Regions from separate parts of the Bradyrhizobium sp. WCU1 genome, predicted to be linked through region 3. Evidence: predicted binding sites of a transcription regulator. Region 3 holds the regulator's gene; each other region holds the start of a gene.
What was found. The regulator PhoB, encoded in region 3, activates phosphate uptake and scavenging genes when phosphate is short. The targets are predictions, from matches to a motif close to TGTCATNNANCTGTCAT.

Region 1: the regulator PhoB is predicted to act here: its motif matches at 2,577-2,593, upstream of ACTUWL_RS21855 (esterase-like activity of phytase family protein).
Region 2: the regulator PhoB is predicted to act here: its motif matches at 1,425-1,441, upstream of phnF (phosphonate metabolism transcriptional regulator PhnF).
Region 4: the regulator PhoB is predicted to act here: its motif matches at 4,213-4,229, upstream of ACTUWL_RS30155 (STN domain-containing protein).

What each region holds. Positions count from the first base shown of each region.
Region 1 is NZ_CM130280.1:4,724,056-4,729,339, forward strand. It holds gene ACTUWL_RS21845 (mucoidy inhibitor MuiA family protein) at 1-400, shown strand, start outside; gene ACTUWL_RS21850 (hypothetical protein) at 449-892, opposite strand; gene ACTUWL_RS21855 (esterase-like activity of phytase family protein) at 1,177-2,529, opposite strand; gene ACTUWL_RS21860 (heme ABC transporter ATP-binding protein) at 2,638-3,441, opposite strand; gene ACTUWL_RS21865 (FecCD family ABC transporter permease) at 3,438-4,538, opposite strand; gene ACTUWL_RS21870 (heme/hemin ABC transporter substrate-binding protein) at 4,535-5,284, opposite strand, start outside.
Region 2 is NZ_CM130280.1:1,640,097-1,645,380, reverse strand. It holds gene phnE (phosphonate ABC transporter, permease protein PhnE) at 1-618, shown strand, start outside; gene phnF (phosphonate metabolism transcriptional regulator PhnF) at 671-1,396, opposite strand; gene phnG (phosphonate C-P lyase system protein PhnG) at 1,501-1,971, shown strand; gene phnH (phosphonate C-P lyase system protein PhnH) at 1,976-2,584, shown strand; gene ACTUWL_RS07380 (carbon-phosphorus lyase complex subunit PhnI) at 2,588-3,691, shown strand; gene ACTUWL_RS07375 (alpha-D-ribose 1-methylphosphonate 5-phosphate C-P-lyase PhnJ) at 3,688-4,572, shown strand; gene phnK (phosphonate C-P lyase system protein PhnK) at 4,565-5,284, shown strand, end outside.
Region 3 is NZ_CM130280.1:4,252,176-4,257,459, forward strand. It holds gene pstC (phosphate ABC transporter permease subunit PstC) at 1-122, shown strand, start outside; gene pstA (phosphate ABC transporter permease PstA) at 127-972, shown strand; gene pstB (phosphate ABC transporter ATP-binding protein PstB) at 969-1,787, shown strand; gene phoU (phosphate signaling complex protein PhoU) at 1,891-2,610, shown strand; gene phoB (phosphate regulon transcriptional regulator PhoB) at 2,671-3,381, shown strand; gene ACTUWL_RS19730 (GcrA family cell cycle regulator) at 3,510-4,022, opposite strand; gene ACTUWL_RS19735 (aspartate aminotransferase family protein) at 4,519-5,284, shown strand, end outside.
Region 4 is NZ_CM130280.1:6,443,296-6,448,579, reverse strand. It holds gene ACTUWL_RS30170 (filamentous hemagglutinin family protein) at 1-1,739, opposite strand, end outside; gene ACTUWL_RS30165 (FecR family protein) at 1,899-2,846, opposite strand; gene ACTUWL_RS30160 (RNA polymerase sigma factor) at 2,921-3,472, opposite strand; gene ACTUWL_RS30155 (STN domain-containing protein) at 3,482-4,180, opposite strand; gene ACTUWL_RS30150 (acyltransferase family protein) at 4,332-5,284, opposite strand, start outside.

The DNA of each region.
Region 1 (5,284 bases), 470 kb from region 3:
GGTGACGGCCGCCAAGGACGAGACCGTGCGGCTCGGCTTCGGCGCCGACGACAAGGTCAAGATCGAGCGCACGGTGGTGAAGCGCAACGAAGGCTCGGCCGGCCTGATCGTGACCACGTCGAAGACCGACGAGCGTGCGTTCAAGACCACGGTGCGCAACGGCCACGACTTCCCGATCAAGGTCGCGATCCAGGATCAGCTCCCGGTCAGCGAGAACGACGACATCGTGGTCGAGATGCTGCCCTCCTCGACGCCTGCGACCACCACCAATCTGCGCGACAGGCGCGGCGTGCTGGAATGGGCGTTCGAGGCCAAGCCCGGCGAGATCAAAGACATCAATTTCGCCTGGCGGATGCGCTGGCCGAAGGACAAGGGCGTCGTGATGGTGCCGGCGGGCTGACCTGCGTCGGCCGCCGCTGATTGCCGCCGATGCGTGCGAGAGCGCCGGTTAGAAGCCGGCGCTCTCCTCGAGCCATTGCTGATCGTTCCAGCGCGCGCGACGGTCGAGGGCATGTGCGCGAACATCGTCCATGAAGCGCACCTTGCTGGCGAGTGCTGCGAGGAAAGCTACGATCGCCGCGATCCACGGCCACAGATACATCAGCAGCGAGGCGGGTATCTGGTTGGCGAATCCCGCTTGCAGCGCCCCCGTTGCGAAATAGGCCAGTACGGCCCAAGCAAGGGCCAGCATCGTGGCCACGACCTGATAGGTGTTCTGATGAAGCCGCACCAACCATCGCATCAGGCACAAATAGGCAAGGTAAACGATCACGCCGAGCATCAAGGCGACGCATGGCGGGGGCAGGCCCCAGCTTTGGTCCCAGGCCAGGTATGCAATGAAGCCCGCGGCGATCAGCGCCTCAATGTACGTCAAAATGGATTTTTCGCCCATGATTTGCCCCGCAGCGATTCAGTATCGGCGAAGGCTATCATCATCTAGCGCGTTGCTAGAAGTGCAATTGTGAGACAACCTTCGGATTGGTTTGGTCTGACGGCTCGCGCGGCCACCGGCGCAGGAGGACCGGACCAGCCTTCGCATACGCACTGTCATGCCCCGCCTTGAGCGGGGCATCCAGTACGCCGCGGCCTATCAGTTGAACTCGAACGCCTCTGGAATACTGGGTCGCCCGGGCGAGCCGGGCGACGACAGGCGTGTATGCGGCGAGTGTGACCGCCTCACTTCGCCTTCAGGAAGTCGCCGACCTCGAGCAGCACGAACTCGTCGTCATCGGCCTTGTTCGGATCGCGGCTCGAGGAGAACGGCAGGTTGTTGTCGTTGCCGACGATGATGTGGGTGTCGTCGACCCGATCGACGTTCTCGATGGTGAAGAACGGGAAAGTGTAGACGCCGTCGTTGAGCGGCTTGCGGGCCTTCTTGTTCGGATCGCGGATCTTCATCAGGTCGATATAGGCGACCTTGCGCACCGGCTTGCCGATATTGGCATCCGACAGCTCGATCTTGTAGACGCGCTTGAACCTGGCGAGATCGGGGAAGCAGTTCTCGCCGCGCTGGCCTTGCGGGCAGGCCTTGTCGGCGGTGCCTTCGCCATTGTCGCGCTCGATCACGAGGCCCTGGGTCGGGTCGATCATGTTGAAGTCGCCGATCGCATTGCCGTTCTGCTCGAACACATATTGCCAGTAGCGCCCGGTGAACTTCTCCGCCGCGACGTCGAATTCGAGGATGCGCGAGGCTTCCTTGCCGTCGACCTTCTCCCAATCCTTCTTGTCGGCATCCCACAGCGGTCCTTCGAGCAGGCCGTACAGGAACTTGCCGTCCTTGGAAGAGGCAAAGCCCTCAAAACCCTTGGAGCGGCGCAGATTGACGTTGGTGTAGGTGGCGCCGGGCGCGCCGGGCGACTGCACCGCCCAGTGATCCGGCGAGCGCACCGGCTTGCCGTCGGCGACGGTCTCGAACACGGCGAGGATCTTGCCGGTCTTGTCGGCCTTGAGGATGTAGGGCCCGAACTCGTCGCCGATCCAGAACGTGTCGTTGATGATCTGGAAGCCCTCGGTGTCGAAGTCGGCGCCGGTGAGATAACGCTTGGCAGTGTCCTCATGCACGATGCGGAACGGCACCTTCTTGTCGGGATCGTGCAGGAACACGGTCTCCTGCCGCTCGATCTTGCCGCCGGCCCAGTCCATCTTGTAGCGGTTCAGATACAGCATCGAGTCCGCCGAGTTGTAGCGCGAGCCCATGCCGTTGTCGGTGATCACCCAGAACGTGCCGTCGGGCATTGCCTTGATGCCGGAATGGCCCTGCAGCGGCTGGCCCTTGAACGGCAGCGACACGCCGGTCGGCCGCTCGTAGGACTTGCCCATCACAGTGCCGATGGCGTCGACGCGCTTGCCGGTGGTGTATTTGCCCGAGGTCTTCAGATCGGCCGGCGCATCGGCGGGGGCGTCGATGAAGCTCTCGGCCGGCATCACGGCGTGACCCGCCAGCGTCGCCGGGAATTCGCCTTCGCCCTGCGCGAACGCCGGTGCGGCGAGCAGGATCGAGGCGACGGAACAGAGCAGTGACAGGCGCATGGTTGATCTCCCAAAGGACAAACGATGCGGTGTTCTCCGGGGCGCCTGTTACAGCCCGCTGACAGTTTTGTGAATCGCCGATGTTGCGACGGGATAAGCCTTGCGGCCTTACGTCGCCTTGCTCGCCGGCCGCATGGTTTGCGGCAGCAGGAACGGCACGCCGCTTGCGGTGTGGTCGATCGCGGCGTCGATTTCGAAGATCTGCCGGAGCGTGTCGGTCCGCATGGCGGCGGCGCGGTCGCCGTCGACGGCAAGCCGCCCGCGATGCAGCAGCAGGATACGGTCGGCGAACCGCATCGCAAGGTTGAGGTCGTGCAGGATCGCGATCACGGCGGTGCCGCGCGCGGCGCGCCGCCGCGCGGTCTCGACCAGGTCGATCTGATGCCGCAGATCGAGGCTCGATGTCGGTTCGTCGAGCAGCAACAGCCCCGGCCCATGCAGCGCCTCGCCGCAGGCGAGTTGGACCAGCACGCGGGCGAAATGCGCACGCTGCTGCTCGCCCCCGGACAGCGTCGGCAATTGCCTGGAACGGAAATGCGCCAGCCCGACCTCGTCCAGCGCCGCCCTGACCAGGCCACGCGCCGCCGTGCGCGGGCTCTCGCCGGCGCCCATGCTGACGATTTCCTCGACCGTGAACGGGAAGGTGACGTTGACGTGCTGCGACAGCATCGCGCGGTGCTGCGCCAGCTCGCGCGGACCGTAGCCGTGCAGGTCGCGCTCTTTGAGCCTGGTCGTCCCGCGGGATGGCTTTAGATCGCCCGACAGCATCCGCAACAGGGTCGACTTGCCGGCGCCGTTGGGGCCGACGATCGCCACCATCTCGCCGGCGCCGATCCGGAGCGATATCGCGTCGACCAGGGTCGTACCGCCGACGGTCATGGACACTGACTGGGCCTCGAGCAGCGCCGTCATAGCGACACCAGCCCGCGCTGGCGCAGCAGCATGGCGAGGAAGAAGGGCGCGCCGATCGCCGCGGTCAGGATGCCGATCGGCATTTCCGCCGGCGCCACGATGGTGCGTGCCACCGTGTCGGCGCCGACCAGCAGGATGGCGCCGAGCAGCGCCGACGCCGGCAGCAGCAGGCGATGCGAGGGGCCGATCACCAGCCGCAAGAGATGCGGCACGACGATGCCGACGAAGCCGACCACGCCGCAGACCGAGACCGCGACGCCGGTCATCGCCGACACCAGCACGATCGAGATCCGCTTCAGCCGTTCGACGTCGACGCCGCTGTGGAATGCCTCGGCCTCGCCGAGCACCAGCACGTCGAGCCCGCGCGCGATCGAGAGGCAGGCGATCAGCGCAACGCCCAGCACTGGCGCCAGCGTCGTGAGCTTGCTCCAGGTCGCGCCGCTGAGCGAACCCAGCAGCCAGAAAGTGATATCGCGAAGCTGGCGGTCGTCGGCGACGAACACCAGAAGCCCGATGCCGGCATTGGCGATCGCGGCAATCGCGAGCCCGGCGAGCAGGAAGATCGCAATCGACGTGCGGCCGCCGCGGCTGGCGATGGCATAGAGCACGATGGTCGTGAGCAGCGAGCCGGCAAAGGCCGCGATCGGCAACAGCTGGTGCTGCAGGAAGCGCAGGCTCTCGCCGAGCTGGCTGTCGGTGAACACGATCGCGGCCGCGGCTGCAAACGCACCGCCGGAGGAGACGCCGACCAGCGCGGGGTCGGCGAGGGGGTTGCGGAACAGGCCCTGCATGATCGTGCCTGATACGGCAAGGAGCCCGCCGACCATCGCGGCTGCCGCGATGCGCGGGATCCGGATCGACCACACCACAAGCTGGTCGCGCGCGAGCAGCGGGTTGGCCGTGCCGTCCGCCCATAGCCCGAGCGCGGCCGGAAGCCGTGCCATCGGAATGCCGGCAGCCCCGACCGTCAGGGCGGCCAGCGCGGTCCCTGTGAGCACTGCAAGCAGGCAGAGCAAAGTGAGTGTCGCCGCAGGCCGCGGCGACATACCGGTGCGGCGTTGTTTCGCCCGCGCGCCGCGCCCGGCCAGCACGCTCATTGCCGGCAGTTCGCGGTCAGCGCCGCCGGCTTGAAGTTGCCGGCCTCCGGCGCCAGCGCCGGGTAGAGCTTGACCGAGAGATCGCGGGCTGCAGTCGCGGTGCGCGGTCCGAAACCGAGGAGATAGAGTCCTTCCATCGAGATGAAGGCCTTGTTGGCGGCGACCGGTGTCAGCGCGAAGGCCGGATGCGCGAACACCGCCTCCGAAGTCAGCGAATCCTTGCCGCGATCGATCGACAACACAACATCCGGCTTCGCCGCCACGATCGCCTCGTCATTGACGGGCTTGTAGCCATCGTAGCCGTCGATCGCGTTGACGCCCCCGGCGAGCTGGATGATCTCGTCGGCGGCGGTCTTGCGGCCCGCGGCCAGCGCCCGGCCGTTCAACATCGACATCACGAACATCACGCGCACCGGCTTCGTCACCTTGGCGCGCAGCGTGCGCAGTTGCGCGAGATCGTTTTCGACTGCGGTGGCCAGGCAGGCAGCACGTGGTTCAGCGCCCATGGCGTGACCGACCAGCCTGATCTTCTCGACCAGCCCGGCCTCCGAGAAGGTTTCCGGCACCAGCACCAGCGGCACCTTCGCCGCCTCCAGCACGTCCATGGTTTCCTTCGGCCCGGAGCCCTGCACCGCGAGCACCAGCGACGGATGCAGGCCGAGCACGCCCTCGGGCGACAGCTGGCGCATATAGCCGACATCGGGCTTTTCGCGCAGCGCTGCCGGTGGATAGAGGCTGGTGGCATC
Region 2 (5,284 bases), 2.6 Mb from region 3:
TTCCCGCTCTACATGCAGGCGCTCGGCGAGACGCTGTCGATCGCGCTGCTTGGTACCACGCTTGCCGCGCTGCTGGCGCTGCCGGTCAGCCTGCTCGCGGCGCGCAACATCATCCCGTCGAACCTGATCCGCTTTCCGGTGCGCCGCTTCCTCGACTCGATCCGCGGCGTCGATACGCTGATCTGGGCGCTGGTCTGGATCAACGTCGTCGGCCTCGGCCCGTTCGCCGGCGTGCTGGCGATCATGGTGTCGGACTTCGGCGCGTTCGGAAAGCTGTTCTCGGAGGCGATCGAGGCGGCGGATCGCAAGCAGGTCGAGGGTATCAGGGCCTCCGGCGGCAATGCGCTGCACGAGATCCGCTTCGGCCTGCTGCCGCAGGTCTTGCCTGTGATCGCCGGGCAGGTGCTCTACTTCATCGAGTCCAACACCCGTTCTGCCACCATCATCGGCATCGTCGGCGCCGGCGGCATCGGCCTGCAGCTCGCCGAGCAGATCCGCGTGCTGGAATGGCAGAAGGTGTCGTTCCTGATCCTGATGATCCTGATCGCGGTCGCCGCGATCGATTTCATCTCGAGCAAGCTGCGCTTTGCCATCATCGGCCAGCGCGCCGTCGTGTAGCGTCTCCTCTGCCTCTCCCCGCAACAGCGGGGCGAGCCAGAAGCACACTACGTCAGCCGTTCTCGACCAGAAACTCGACGCGCTCGGCGGCGAAGCGCGAGCGCTTGGTCACCAGCGGCTGGTCAGTCAGATCGACGTCGGTCGAATCGACCACGAGCACGGGCCGTCCCAGCGGCAGATCGAGCCGCGCCGCGTCGGTGGCGTCGGCGATCGCCGCGGTGATCCTTGTCGAGGAGCGCCGGTAATCGCGGACGCCATAATGCGCCAGCAGCTTGGTCATCGAGCGGACATCGGCGAACACGCTGCCGGCATCGGGAAATCGCTCCGCCGACAGCCAGGTGGTGGAGACGCAGATCGGAGTCCGATCCGCGAAGCGCACGGCCTCGATCCGGATCAGCGGCGCGCCGGTCTTCAGGCCGAGGTCGCGCGCGAGTTCGCGGTTGGCGAGGTCGCTGCTTGCCTCGATCAGCTGGCCGCGCGGTTCGTGACCTTCGGCGCCGACGATCTCCGAAAACCGCGTGCGTGAGCGCAGCGGATAAGCGAGGCGCTGGGCTTCGACATAGGTGCCGCTGCCGCGCTCGGCGCGCACCAGGCCGCGCTCCGCGAGTGCGGCGAGCGCCCGCCGCACGGTGTGGCGGTTGACCCGGTAAGTCTCGGCGATCTCCATCTCGCCCGGCAGTTTTTCACCGGCGGCAAAGCGGCCGTCAGCGATGCCGCGCTCGATGCCGTCGGCGACCTGCCGCCACAAGGCGACGCCGGAACTCTCCTGCATGCTCATCGCGCGGTGATACCAGAAATCTTCGGTTTGTCACGAAACAGTCATGGCGCTCGGCTATCAAGTTGTCTATTATCATAGACAACTTGATGCAAGCAAGGTTGCGCATGAGTTCGACCAATTCGACCGGACCAAACAGCAAGCAGGCGCAGCGCAAGGCCGCGATGTCGGTGCTGGCGCACTCCGCCGCTAGCGACATCGCAGGCCGGCTGGCGGCGATCACGTTGCCCGGGCATGAGAACCTGCGCGAGCCCGAGAACGGCCTCGTGATGATGCGCGGGCGGGTCGGCGGCGACGGCGCGCCGTTCAATCTCGGCGAGGCGACGGTGTCGCGCGCGGCGGTGCGGCTTGCGAGCGGCGAGGTCGGCTTCGGCTACACGCTCGGCCGCGATGCCGAGAAGGCACGGATGATCGCGCTGTGCGACGCCATGGTGCAGTCGGCGGAGTTGTCCGGCGAGGTGGAGGCCAAGGTGATCGCGCCGCTGCGGGCCGCCATGAATGCCGAGCGTAGCCGCAAGGCTGCCGAGACCGCGGCGACGCGGGTCGATTTCTACACGATGGTGCGCGGTGAGGGATGATGCAATGACGACGATTGCCGAAATGCCCGCAGGCTTTGCCGACAAGGTGCTGTCGGCGCAATCAACCTTCCGCTCCGTGATGGATGCGATGGCGCGCCCGGGCAGCGTGCAGCGCGTCGCCGCCAGCGTCGGAACGCCGGCCGGTCTGATGCGCGGCGCGGCCGCGATCGCGCTGACGCTGTTCGATCACGATACGCCGATCTGGCTCGACGCTGCGATGTCCGCAACGCCCGATGTCGCCCGCTGGCTCAAGTTTCACGCCAGCGCGCCGGTGGTCGAGGATTCTTCGATCGCAAGCTTTGCGCTGATCGGAGATGCCGCGAACCTGCCCGCACTGGAGTGCTTCGCGTTCGGCAGCGGCGAATATCCGGACCGCTCGACCACGCTGATCCTGCAGATCGACAGCCTGACGCAGGGGCCGGCCTTCGAGCTGAAGGGGCCCGGCATCGACGGCAGCGCGGTGCTGCAGGCGATGATCAAGCCGCGCGATTTGTTCCAGCGGCTGTCGATCAACGAGGCCCTGTTCCCGCGCGGCATCGATGTCGTGCTGGTCCATGACGACAATATTGTCGCGATCCCGCGCACCACGCGGCTGATCGCAAGCGGAGTGTGAGCGATGTATGTAGCGGTCAAGGGAGGCGAGCGCGCCATCGAGAACGCTCATCGGTTGCTTGCGCATGAGCGGCGCGGCGATCGCGATGTGCCCGAGGTGACGCTGGCGCAGATCTCCGAGCAACTCGCGCTCGGCGTCGACCGCGTGATGACCGAAGGTTCGCTCTACGATCGCGAGCTTGCGGCGCTCGCGATCAAGCAGGCACGCGGCGACATGATCGAGGCGATCTTCCTGGTCCGCGCCTTCCGCGCCACGCTGCCGCGCTTCGGCGCCACCGAGCCGGTCAATACCGGCGAGATGCAGGTGCGGCGGCGCATCTCCTCGACCTTCAAGGACGTCCCGGGCGGCCAGATCCTCGGGCCGACCTTCGACTACACCCATCGTCTGCTCGATCCGCAGCTCGCGGAAGGCTTTGTGCCGGAGCAGCCGGAGACGGCGGAGGCTTCGCAGGCAGCGACGCCGCGGGTGACCGACATCCTCGGTCGCGATGGTTTGATCGAAGCGTCGCCGCAGGCAGATGGCGACGCGCCGGTCGGCGACCTCACGCGCGAGCCGCTGAGCTTCCCGGCCGATCGCGACCTGCGGCTGCAGAACCTGGCGCGCGGCGACGAAGGCTTCCTGCTTGCGCTCGGCTATTCGACGCAGCGCGGCTACGGCCGCAACCATCCCTTTGCCGGCGAGATCCGCTTCGGCGAGGTCGAGGTCGAGTTCTTTGCCGAGGATGCGGGCTTCGCCGTGCCGCTCGGCTCGATCGAGCTGACCGAGTGCCAGATGGTCAACCAGTTCAAGGGTTCGACCACCGAGGCGCCGTGCTTCACGCGTGGCTATGGGCTGGCCTTCGGGCAGAGCGAGCGCAAGACCATGTCGATGGCGCTGGTCGATCGCGCGCTGCGTGCGCGCGAGCTCGGCGAGGAGGCGGTGGCGCCGGCACAGGACGAGGAATTCGTGATGTCGCACTCCGACAACGTCCAGTCGACCGGCTTCGTCGAACATCTCAAGCTGCCGCATTACGTCGACTTCCAGTCCGAACTCGGCCTGCTGCGCAAACTACGGCAGGAATTCGCCGAGGCCAATCAGGCGGTCGAACTGCAGGAGGCCGCGGAATGAACGCGCCGACGTATAATTTCGCCTATCTCGACGAGCAGACCAAGCGGATGATCCGCCGTGCGATCCTGAAGGCGATCGCGATTCCCGGTTATCAGGTGCCGTTTGCGAGCCGCGAGATGCCGATGCCCTATGGCTGGGGCACCGGCGGCGTGCAGGTGACGGCCGCGATCCTCGGCCCCGACGACGTGTTGAAGGTGATCGACCAGGGCTCGGACGACACCACCAACGCGATCTCGATCCGCAAGTTCTTCGGCAAGACCGCTGGAGTCGCGACCACGACCTCGACCGCCGACGCGACCGTGATCCAGACCCGGCACCGGATTCCCGAGGCGACGCTGCATGAGGGGCAGGTGATGGTCTATCAGGTTCCGATCCCGGAGCCGCTGCGTTTCCTCGAGCCGCGCGAAACCGAGACGCGGCGCATGCATGCGCTCGCCGAATACGGGTTGATGCACGTCAAGCTGTACGAGGACATCGCGCGCTTCGGCCATATCGCGACCGCCTACGCCTATCCGGTGAAGGTGAATGCGCGCTACGTGATGGACCCGTCGCCGACCCCGAAATTCGACAATCCGAAGATGGACAATTGCGCGGCGCTGCAGCTGTTCGGCGCCGGCCGCGAGAAGCGCATCTACGCGATCCCGCCCTACACCACTGTGGTCTCGCTGGATTTCGAGGACCATCCGTTCACGCGCTACCGCTTCAACGCGCCCTGCGCGCTGTGCGGCGCCGATAACTCATATCTCGACGAGATCGTCACCGACGACAAGGGCGGCCGGATGTTCGTCTGCTCCGATACCGACTTCTGCGAGCAGCGCCAGGCCGCCGGCCATCACGGCACCGAGAGCGCAGCACCGCACAAGGAGAAGGCGAATGTCTGAGCTTTCGAGCCTCGACACCGATCAGCCGCTGCTGGTGGCCGAGGGGCTTGCCAAGAATTACGGCCGGCTGCCGGCCTGCCGCGACGTCTCGTTCGCGCTGTATCCCGGCGAGGTGCTGGCGATCGTCGGTGAATCCGGTTCGGGCAAGTCGACCTTGCTGCAATTGCTCTCGGCGCAGCTCGCGCCGAGCGCAGGAAGGGTGTCCTACCGGATGCGCGACGGCGTGCTGCGCGATCTCGCCGAGCTCGGCGAGGCGGAGCGGCGTTTCCTGTTCCGCACCGACTGGGGCTTCGTGCATCAGGACCCGGCGCAGGGCCTGCGCATGGGCGTTTCGGCCGGCGCCAATGTCGGCGAGCGGCTGATGGCGGTCGGCTGGAACCACTACGGTCGAATCCGCGACACCGCGTCGACCTGGCTGGAACGGGTCGAGATCGATGTCGGCCGCATCGACGACGCGCCGAAGACCTATTCCGGCGGCATGCGGCAGCGGCTGCAAATCGCGCGCAACCTCGTCACCGAGCCGCGGCTGGTGTTCATGGATGAGCCGACCGGCGGCCTCGACGTCTCGGTGCAGGCGCGCCTGCTCGATTTGATGCGCAATCTGGTCAGCGAGCTTGGCCTTGCCGCCATCGTCGTGACCCACGACCTCGCCGTCGCGCGCCTGCTGTCGCATCGCGTGATGGTGATGAAGGGCGGCCGCGTCATCGAGACC
Region 3 (5,284 bases):
GCGACGGCCTGCACCAGTCCGGCCTGATCCTGCTCGGCCTCTTGCTGTTCGTGCTGACCTTCTTCGTGCTCGCCGGTGCGCGGCTGATGCTGATGCGGCTTGAAACGAAAGCGGGGAAGTAGCGCCATGAACCCGATCTACAAATCCCGCCGCCGCAGCGACATCGTCATCCGTGCACTTTGCGTCGGCGCGGCGCTGTTCGGCGTCACCTGGCTGGCGCTGATCCTGATCACGCTGGTCTACAACGGCCTTGCTGGCCTCAGCGTGCAGCTATTCACCCAGAACACGCCGCCGCCGGGCTCGACCGATGGCGGTCTGCTCAACGCCATCGTCGGTTCGGTGATCATGACCGTGATCGGCGTCGGGATCGGCGCGCCGCTCGGCCTGTTCGCCGGCACCTACCTCGCCGAGTACGGCAAGCACGACAAGCTGACCTCGGTGATCCGCTTCATCAACGACATCCTGCTCAGTGCGCCCTCGATCATCATCGGCCTGTTCATCTATGGCGCGGTCGTGGTGCCGATGCGCGGCTTCTCGGCGATCGCAGGCGCGCTGGCGCTCGCCGTGATCGTGATCCCGGTCGTGCTGCGCACCACCGAGGACATGCTGCTGCTGGTGCCCAATCCGCTGCGCGAGGCGGCCTCCGCGCTCGGCCTGCCGCGTTCGCTGGTGATCAAGCGGATCGCTTACCGTGCGGCCCGGTCGGGTCTGATCACCGGCGTGCTGCTGGCGACCGCACGCGTCGCCGGCGAAACCGCGCCGCTGCTGTTCACCGCGCTGTCGAACCAGTTCTTCAGTCTGGATCTGACCAAGACGATGGCCAACCTGCCGGTGACCATCAACAACTTCGTGCAGAGCCCCTACGCCTACTGGAAAGAGCTGGCGTGGAGCGGTGCACTGCTGATCACATTCACCGTGCTCGCGCTGAATATCGGCGCGCGTATCCTTGGTGCCGAAAGGGCCGCAAAATGACCGAGCTTTCCGTCTCCACGACCGCCGCGGGCCACGTTCCCCAGGTTCCGCTTCCGGAAGCGCCGCCGAAAGTCACGGTGCGCAACCTCAACTTCTATTACGGCGAGCACCACGCGCTGAAGAACATCAACCTGACGCTCGGCACCAACCGCGTCACGGCGTTCATCGGCCCGTCGGGCTGCGGCAAGTCGACCCTGCTGCGCATCTTCAACCGGATGTATGACCTGTATCCGGGCCAGCGCGCGGTCGGCCAGTTGATGCTGGACCAGACCAACATTCTCGATCCCAAGCTCGACCTCAATCTGCTGCGTGCGCGGGTCGGCATGGTGTTCCAGAAGCCGACGCCGTTCCCGATGACGATCTACGAGAACATCGCCTTCGGCATTCGCCTCTATGAGAAGATCTCGAAGTCCGAGATGGACGATCGGGTCGAGAAGGCGCTGCGCGGCGGTGCGCTGTGGAACGAGGTCAAGGACAAGCTGAACGCCTCCGGCCTGTCGCTCTCCGGCGGCCAGCAGCAGCGGTTGTGCATCGCGCGCACCGTCGCGGTGCGCCCCGAAGTGATCCTGTTCGACGAGCCCTGCTCGGCGCTCGATCCGATCTCGACCGCCAAGGTCGAGGAGCTGATCCAGGAGCTCTCCGAGGACTACACGATCGCGATCGTGACCCACAACATGCAGCAGGCGGCGCGCGTCTCCGACAAGACCGCCTTCATGTATCTCGGCGAACTGATCGAGTTTGACGACACCAACAAGATCTTCACCTCACCGAGTGATCGACGCACCCAGGACTACATCACCGGCCGGTTCGGTTAGAGCATGATCCGGAAAAGTGGCAACCGGTTTTCCGATCGGATCATGCTGAAATATGGACACGAGATCATGGTCCCCAAGGGATCATGATCGAGGGAGACAAGCGATGGCTTCTGAACATACCGCCAAGGCATTCGACAGCGACCTGCAGGAGTTGACCCGCCTGGTCGCCGAGATGGGCGGCCTCGTCGAGCGGATGATCACCGAGTCGGTCGACGCGCTGATCCGCCGCGACGTCGCGCTCGGCAAGCGCGTGGTCGCCGCCGACATCGAGATCGACAATCTGCAGCGCGTCATCGAAGAGCGCGCGGTGCTGACGATCGCGCGCCGCCAGCCGATGGCGATCGACCTGCGCGAGATCGTCAGCGCGATGCGCGTGGCCACCGATCTCGAGCGGATCGGCGACCTTGCCAAGAACATGGGCAAGCGTGTCGCGGCGCTGGAAAGCGACTTCCAGCCGCTGAAGCTGATCCGCGGCCTCGAGCACATGACCGACCTCGTGCTGTCGCAGGTCAAGTCTGTGCTCGACGCCTATGCCGCGCACGACCTGCCGGCGGCGATGAACGTCTGGAAGGGCGACGAGGAGGTCGACGCGATCTGCACCTCGCTGTTCCGCGAGCTGCTCACCTACATGATGGAGGATCCGCGCAACATCTCATTCTGTATCCATCTGATGTTCTGCGCCAAGAACATCGAGCGGATCGGCGATCACGCCACCAATATCGCCGAGACGGTGTTCTACATGATCGAAGGCCAGCAGATCACCGACAAGCGCCCGAAGGGCGACATGACCAACTTTGCCACCACGGTGCCGGGTAACACGTAGTCGACGGCGTTTCGGTTTGCGTCAGGGCAACGGATCACCACAGAGAAAGAACTTAGACCGATGAGCGCACGCATTCTGGTAGTCGAAGACGAGGAAGCGCTGACGACACTGTTGCGCTACAACCTCGATGCCGAAGGCTACGATGTCGAAACGGTGGGGCGCGGCGACGATGCCGACACCCGGCTGAAGGAGCGCGTTCCCGACCTCGTGGTGCTGGACTGGATGCTGCCGGGCCTGTCCGGCATCGAGCTGTGCCGACGGTTGCGGGCGCGGCCCGAGACCAAGCAGCTTCCGATCATCATGCTGACCGCGCGCGGCGAGGAGAGCGAGCGGGTGCGCGGGCTGGCCACCGGCGCCGACGATTACATCGTCAAGCCGTTCTCGGTGCCGGAATTGCTGGCACGGGTGAAGGGCCTGTTGCGCCGCGCGAGCCCGGAGCGGCTTGCGACCGTGCTGACCTATGGTGACATCGAGCTCGACCGCGAGAAGCGCCGCGTGGCGCGTTCGGGGCGCCCGATCGATCTCGGGCCGACCGAATATCGCCTGCTTGAATTCTTCCTCGAGCATCCCGGCCGCGTATTCAGCCGCGAGCAGCTGCTCGACAGCGTCTGGGGCCGCGACATCTACATCGATGAGCGCACCGTCGACGTGCATATCGGCCGCCTGCGCAAGCTGCTCAATCCGGGCCGCGAGCAGGATCCGATCCGCACCGTGCGCGGCGCCGGCTATGCGCTCGACGACCGCTTCGCGAAAGCCGAGCCGCAGCCGTAACGGCTTGGTCGCGATCACAGGCCACAACACGGCGTCGTCCTGTTGGCTCCATGACGAGCTGCGCACCACAAAAAAATCCCCGCTTTCGCGGGGATTTGTTTTGAAGTCTTCCGTCGTTTCCCGAGTGCTTACTTGATCTGTGGCTTCGCCGATGGCCGGCGGCGATCGGCGGCGGGCTGGTAGGCGACGCGCGAGTGATGTGCGCAATAGGGCAGGCCGGCGAGCGCCTTGCCGCCGCAGAAGAAGAATTCCGGGCTCGAGGGATCGCCGACCGGCCAATGGCAGGTCGCCTCGTTGAGCTCGAGCAGCGACAGCCGCTGGCTCATCGGCACCACGTTGTCGAAGGAGATCGGATCGGGCTCCATCTCGACCTCGAAGGCGTGTGCGAGCGCGGTGTTGCCGCGCGAAACCGGGCGCGCCACCCGCATCATGTGCTGGGCGGGACGGGCCTTGCGCTGCCGCGGCGCGGCGGTCGAGGGGGCCTTGGCGCGGCCGGAGAGGCCGAGCCGATGCACTTTGCCGATCACGGCGTTTCGCGTCACATTGCCAAGTTCCGCTGCGATCTGGCTGGCCGAAAGGCCAGACTCCCAGAGCTTCTTCAGCTGCTCGACGCGATCGTCGGACCAGGTCAATACCGTCATCGCATTCTTCCTTTCGCATGGCGCCGGCCAGTCATTGGAGCGGCGCTGCGAGCCAAATCTGGACAAATATCCCTGCGGCCAGAATCCCTTAGCCCTCGCCGGACACGATGTTGCGCCCGAACGTTTACGTGAGACACGAAGGCTACTTAGAGGGTCCAGTACTGCCGCACGAGATGTCGTACCCGACAGGCCAAACGCTACAATATGGCGTGACTCTGGCGCAAGAGTCCGCGGTCGTGCGTCCACATGTTCCCACAAAGTTAAGCATTGCTATGAGGCTTTTCCACTGCACCGGAATGCTCCGGATTGCGCTGGTTTGGCATTGCAGGACGGCCGGCAAAGGGCGGCTCCTGGCGATTGACACCGACCGGCCGCAGCATAGAATGACCCCACGTGCCGCCCGCAAAGGCGGCCGTTTTGTTTTCCGAAGCTGGCCGTTGCTGCGCTGGCGTCAATGCGCGCGGCAATTGTCGGCCCCAAACCGGCAGTGAACGCCATGACCAACAGCGCCCCGTCGCATCTGCTCCCCGTCTTCGCCAGGGTCGATCTCGGCTTCGAGCGCGGTGAGGGCGCCTGGCTGATCGCAACCAACGGCGACCGCTATCTCGATTTCACCTCGGGCGTCGCGGTGAACGCGCTCGGGCACGCGCATCCGCATCTGGTCAAGGCGCTGCAGGAACAGGCGACCAAGCTGTGGCACATGTCGAACCTGTTCAAGAGCCCCGACGGCGAGGTGCTCGCCGCGCGGCTGTGCGAGCAGAGCTTTGCCGACTTCGTATTCTTCTGCAATTCCGGCGCTGAGGCGATGGAGGGCGTGATCAAGCTGGTCCGCCATCATCACTTCTCCAAGGGCCATGGCGAGCGCTACCGCATCATCACCTTCGAGGGCGCGTTCCATGGCCGCACGCTGGGCACGCTGGCCGCGACCGGCTCGGCGAAATATCTCGAGGGCTTCGGTCCGCCGATGGACGGCTTCGACCAGGTGCCGCATGGCGACATCGAGGCGGTGAAGAAGGCGATCGGTCCGCACACCGCCGGCATCCTGATCGAACCGGTGCAGGGCGAGGGCGGCGTGCGCGGCGCGCCGCAGGCGTTCTTCAAGGCATTGCGCGCGCTGTGCGACGAGCACGGCCTGTTGCTCGCCTTCGACGAGGTGCAGACCGGCATGGGCCGCACCGGCGAGCTGTTCGCTTACAAGCGCACCGGCGTGACGCCCGATGTGATGTCGCTGGCCAAGGCGCTCGGCGGTGGATTCCCGATCG
Region 4 (5,284 bases), 2.2 Mb from region 3:
GCGTAGCCGCCGGTGCCGGCGGGAACCAGCGTGAGATCGCGGGCGTCGATCCAGACGTTCTTGTTGATCAGCACCGAGCCGTCGCGGTTCTGCGGCGAGTCGCGCAGCTCATTGCCCTGGACGTTGACCTTGATGGCGTTGGCCGACATCGGCAGCATCACGTCCCGGGCACCCGACACGTCGATAACGGCGCCGGTCGCGGCGAACACCCGCTTGCCCGCCGAGACCGCCACCTGACCGCCCGACGCCAGCGTCAGCGAGCCGTTCTGGAAGTTGACGAGGCCACCGCTCACGATCTCGACGCGGGACCGGTCCTCGCGATCGGCAAGCCGGGACAGGTTGTCGAACTGGCCAAGGTTCTGCGTGGCGCGGATGGCATTTTGCGTGGCGGAGTCGGCGATCAGCGCATCGCGCTGCGAGTTCAGCGCGGTCTCCGCGGAATCGAGCTCGGGCAGCACCGTGGTGAGGCTGCCGGCCGCGAGCGTGACCGTGCCGCCGGCATCTGCGGCCGAGTTCAACAAATGGATCGTGCCGCGCTGATTGACCGAGGTGGTCGAGACCAGCACGCCGTTTTGGGTGATCGCATGTCCGGCGAGCGTGATGTCGCCCTGCTGGGCGAAGATCAGCCCGCTATTGCCGACCCCGCCGCTGCCGCTTCCGGCGCGGATGATTGGCACCACTTCGCTGCCGCGGGTGGTCGAGACCTGGTTGGCGGTGGTGCCGAGCCCGAACCGCAGGATGAAGTCGTCGCCCGCCGCCAGCAGCGCCTGCCCCTTCGGGGTCGCGATCGATCCGGCATTGTCGACGGCGCTGCCAAGCAACGCAACGAAGCCGCCGCCCGACTTCACCGAAGCCGGCGCGCTGGTGGTGATCAACGCACCGGCCTCGACCACGATCCTGCCGCTGGCTCCGCTGAAGCTCGGCAGATAGTTCGGACCGCTCTGCGGCGAATAGATTCCGCTTGCGAGAAATTGCTGGTCGGTGATACCGGCCGTGGATGCGATCAGCGAGCCGACATTGATCTGGCTCGCGCCGCCGAAGATGATGCCGTTCTGGTTGATGACCAGCACCTGCCCCGGCGCGTTGATGCGTCCGAGGATCTGGCTCGGGCCGGTGTTGCCGACGACGCGGTTGAGCGCGGTCCAGCTGGCGGCCTGCTGGTTGAAATTGACCGTGGTCTGGCTGCCGACGTTGAAGCTCTGCCAGTTCAGGATCGCCTGCGGCGCGGTCTGATTGACGGTGACGGTGGTCTGGCCGCCGCCTGCCGCCTGCAACGGCAGATCGGCGCCCTTCCACAGATTGGAGCCCGGCACCGCGCCGGGCGCGACCTGGAGCCCGCCCGGCGCAAGGCCGTTCGGCACCGCAAGCTGCGGCAGCGTGGTCGAGCCCTGCCGTACAGCGGCGGCGCCCCGCGCGGCGGCCTGCGCAGCCTGCAATGCCTGGATCGCCTGCGAGGCTCGCGTCAGCGCGCCCTGGCTCTGCCTTGCAGCCTCGGTGGCCTGCTGGGCCGCAGCGGTTGCCGCATCGCTGGCGATCGTCGGCGCCGACATCGTTCCCGCGTTGATCCCGAACGGCCGTGCAAGTGCGCCCTGCTGCCCGGTCAACATCAGCGCGAACGCGCTTGCGCCGGCCAGAAGCAGACGACGCGTCGACAGCTGCTGCACCCCGCCTTGCGTCACGGAAGCTTTGCCGACCATCCCGGTGCGGCTGGTCTGTGGAGCATGCGGCTTGGCGGACATCGGACTTCTCTCATCGAGCACAGGCGGGACAGCGGCCGCGGCCATCTCGTTGGCGTTGCGGTCTTCCCTGAGAGTCCCGAGACCGGTCACAACCGAAAAAATAACTCGTCCCTTTGTCGCCGGATGCGGCAACGCCTGGGCGCGCAAGGCCACGCCCGATCATCCCAGCAGGACGATTCCGCCAGGCAGATTGGTGATCGTCGCACCGAAAACCTGTTGAATCTGCCCAACGACACCATCGACATTGGCGATCAGAAAGCGGGCATTGAACAGCCTGCGTCCCAGCGCCGCATTGGTCACGATGATCCGTCCCGGGCGATAGCGGTTGATCTCCTCGACCGCCTCCGACAACGGCGTGCCGTGGAACACCAGCACCCCCGCCTGCCACGCCGTCACCGCGGCCGGATCGATCGAGGTCACCGCCCCGAGGTCTCCCGCGGCATAGATGATCTGCTGTTGCGGGCGCAGCCGAACCGCGCGCGCCGCCGATGCGACCTCCACTTCACCGGCAATGCAGGTGGTGGAGACCGCACCTCCAACAAGATGGATATTGAAGGTCGCTCCCTCCGCCACCGCGCGCGCATCCCCGGCGAGCACTTCGACGCGATGCGAGCCGAGAGCCGTGACCGCGGCCTCGCCGGACAGGAGTTCGATACGCTCGGTTCCAGCTTGCGCAGTCCGCAACGCGATACTGGTTCGCGTGTTCATTTCGATCGACGAGCCGCCGGGGAGCGCGATGTTGCGCTGCTCGCCGATTGCCGTCCGGTAATCGGCAGCAAGCTCCGAGACCGAGGGCCACAAGCCGAGCGGAGGACGGACGGCGAGATAGGCTGCCGCCGCCGTCGAGGCGGCCAGCGCCCCGCCGATGAAGGCGCGCCGCGCCATATGCGGCCTTGGTGCGATACGCGCGTGGTCGCGCCAAGCCGCTGACCCGGCCGCTGCGGGTCCGATCGTGTCCCAGACCCGGCACGCCCGGGCAAATGCATCTGCACGCACCGGATCGACGGCCGCCCACTGCTTGAACGCCTCGATATCGGCCCCATTGGCCTTGCCCGCGGCGAAGCGAAGCAACCAGTCCTGTGCCTCGCGGTCGAGCGCGTCGAGCAATGCCGCCGGATGGTCCGTGCTCCTCATCGTACCGTTGCTTCCCCGCGACTGGCCCGCAGTCGATCCATGGCCTCTCAATCCTCAGAGTCTTTTCGCGTCCTCGGACCGAATCTTTGAACGACATCCCGCCCAAGCCGGAGCGCGCAATGCGCCAGCGCATGTTTCAACTCGAGCTCAACCAGCCGCTGCGAGATCCCGAGACGAGCGGCGATGTCGCGCAGCACGATGCCGTCCAGCCGCGACAACAGCAAGATCTGGCGCCGGCGCGGCGTCAATTCCGCCAGCGCCCGCCTCAGCGCCTCCACTTCGGACCTCGCGTTCGCGGCACGTTCCGGATCGGGAGCTTCGTCGACGAGGCCGATCGCGGCCTTGGCGTCCGACAAGGTCACCAGGCGCTTCTCGCCCCTCCAGTGCGACAGCGCGGCATGGAAAGCCATCTGGATCAGATAGCTTCTCGGGCTGCGCAGCTCGCCCGGCGGAGCCGCACGATCGAGCCGCAACCAGGTGTCGTGCAGCACGTCGTTGGCAAGCTCGGCCGAGCCCAGCCGCCGTGTCAGCCTGGCGCGCAGGTCATCGTAACCGAGAACGAAGAGTTGCCGCAGCAGATCGCGATTGGAGTGGTTCATGCGCGGCCGTTACCTCGGCCCGCTCGCGGCACGGCCACACCCGACCGGCTCGCCTGGCGCCTGCGCGAGAATCGCGATCGTGACCGGCTGCGGCATATCCGCCGGCGGCGCTCCGAGCGACAACCTTTGCAGCGTGCCGACAACATCGACGCTCCGCTGCGTGCCCGTCGAGATATCGAACAGCTGGGCGCGCTCGATCAGGCCGGACGCCGCAATCCAGACCTTGAGCAGCACATCGACGTCGCGCGGCCGGGTCTCGGCGTGGGCGCACAGGGCACGAGAGACCTCCTTCTGGAGCGTCGCGAAATATGATTGATCGGTCGCGCCGGCGACCCGGATCGACGCCGACGAGACAAGCGTGAAGCTGCGCATGCCGGTGCTGCGCGCAGTCAGTCCGCTTCCTGCGAGAAGTTCGCGCAACGCCGCTTTTGGTTCCAGCACGCCGTGAATGGCGCGAGAGCGCTGCCCGGCCACGAGTGCGCCGTCGTAAAACACCTCAAGCCCCGTGGCGGCGCTGTAGGCGTCGAGCGCGCTGGCCAACGGCTGGGCTGCAATCTCGAAACGAACCTGCTCGTCCTGCGCAGCATCGGCGCTATCGGCAAGAAAAAACAAGCTCAGTCCGACAAACACGGTCCGCCACAACACCACGCCTGCGGGTCGCGGCAGATGAAGAGCCGCGAACATGGGCGGAATCCCAGCTTCATACAATCGTCACGTGTCAGTCACTCTAGTCAGCGTTCGTTACAGTTCATTGACACACCTTGGATGTGCAATGCCCCGGACATGCAGACCTATCCGCGCATGCGATGACCGATCGAGGCCTGCGACCTCTGTCGCCTTGCGCCGGCTGATTGGCCTTTCAAGTACCCGCCTGAACCCGTCGCAAGCGCCGCAGGCCGCGGATCGCATCGCGCGCCGGCACCTCGAGCACGACATGCGCGCCGATCGACACCGCGACGGTCGTTCCGGCCAGCAGGCCGAAAATCGCCGGGGACCAGGTGTCGAGCGGGCCGAACGTCGTCATGAACGTGGTCAGGATGATGAAATGCGTCATATAGATCGAGTAGGAGATGACGCCGAGGAAGTGCATCGGCTTCGACCCAAGCAGCCGCGAACTGAGCGAATCCTCGCCGGTTCCAGCGAGCACCACGAACGGCCACACGAACACCAGCATCTGCGGGTTGGTCGGCCCGCGATAGGCCAGCAGCACAATGAGCGCGACGCCGCACCAGATCGCGCCGGAAAATCGCGTGCACGCGGCATGAAGCCCGTCGCGGCGCTGGAAGCTTGCGAAGGCGAGCCAGCCCGACACGAATCCGCAGGTTGCCCGCCCCAACGGGACCCAGTAGCTCACCTGGCTTTCCGGGACGCTGCCGATGCTGCCTTCAAAAAAGTAGCGAGCGAACAGCCAATAGCCGACGGCGGAGCAAAGCACGATGCCGAGAAACCTGGCGGCAGCCGTGGGCGGCGCGTTCCGGAACAGCAGCAGCGGGAACAGCGCAACGTAGCAAAACCACTCGGCCGAGAGCGACCAGGCCGGCGCGTCCCAGTGCATGCCGGTGCCGATCACGGGCCATCCATTCAGCATGACGAGCTGCAGCGCGAAGTCCAAGGCAGCGCGGCTGGCGGGATAGGTGACTGGATCGATCAGGCGCGGCCACACATAGAGCGCGCCGGCAGAGATCAGGCAGACCAGATAGAGCGGATAGACGCGGGCAATGCGCGCCGTCAGATAGTCCGAGAAGCGGAACGTGTCGCGGCTGTAGACATAGGACAGCGTGAATCCGCTGAGGCAGAAGAACAGGTCGACGG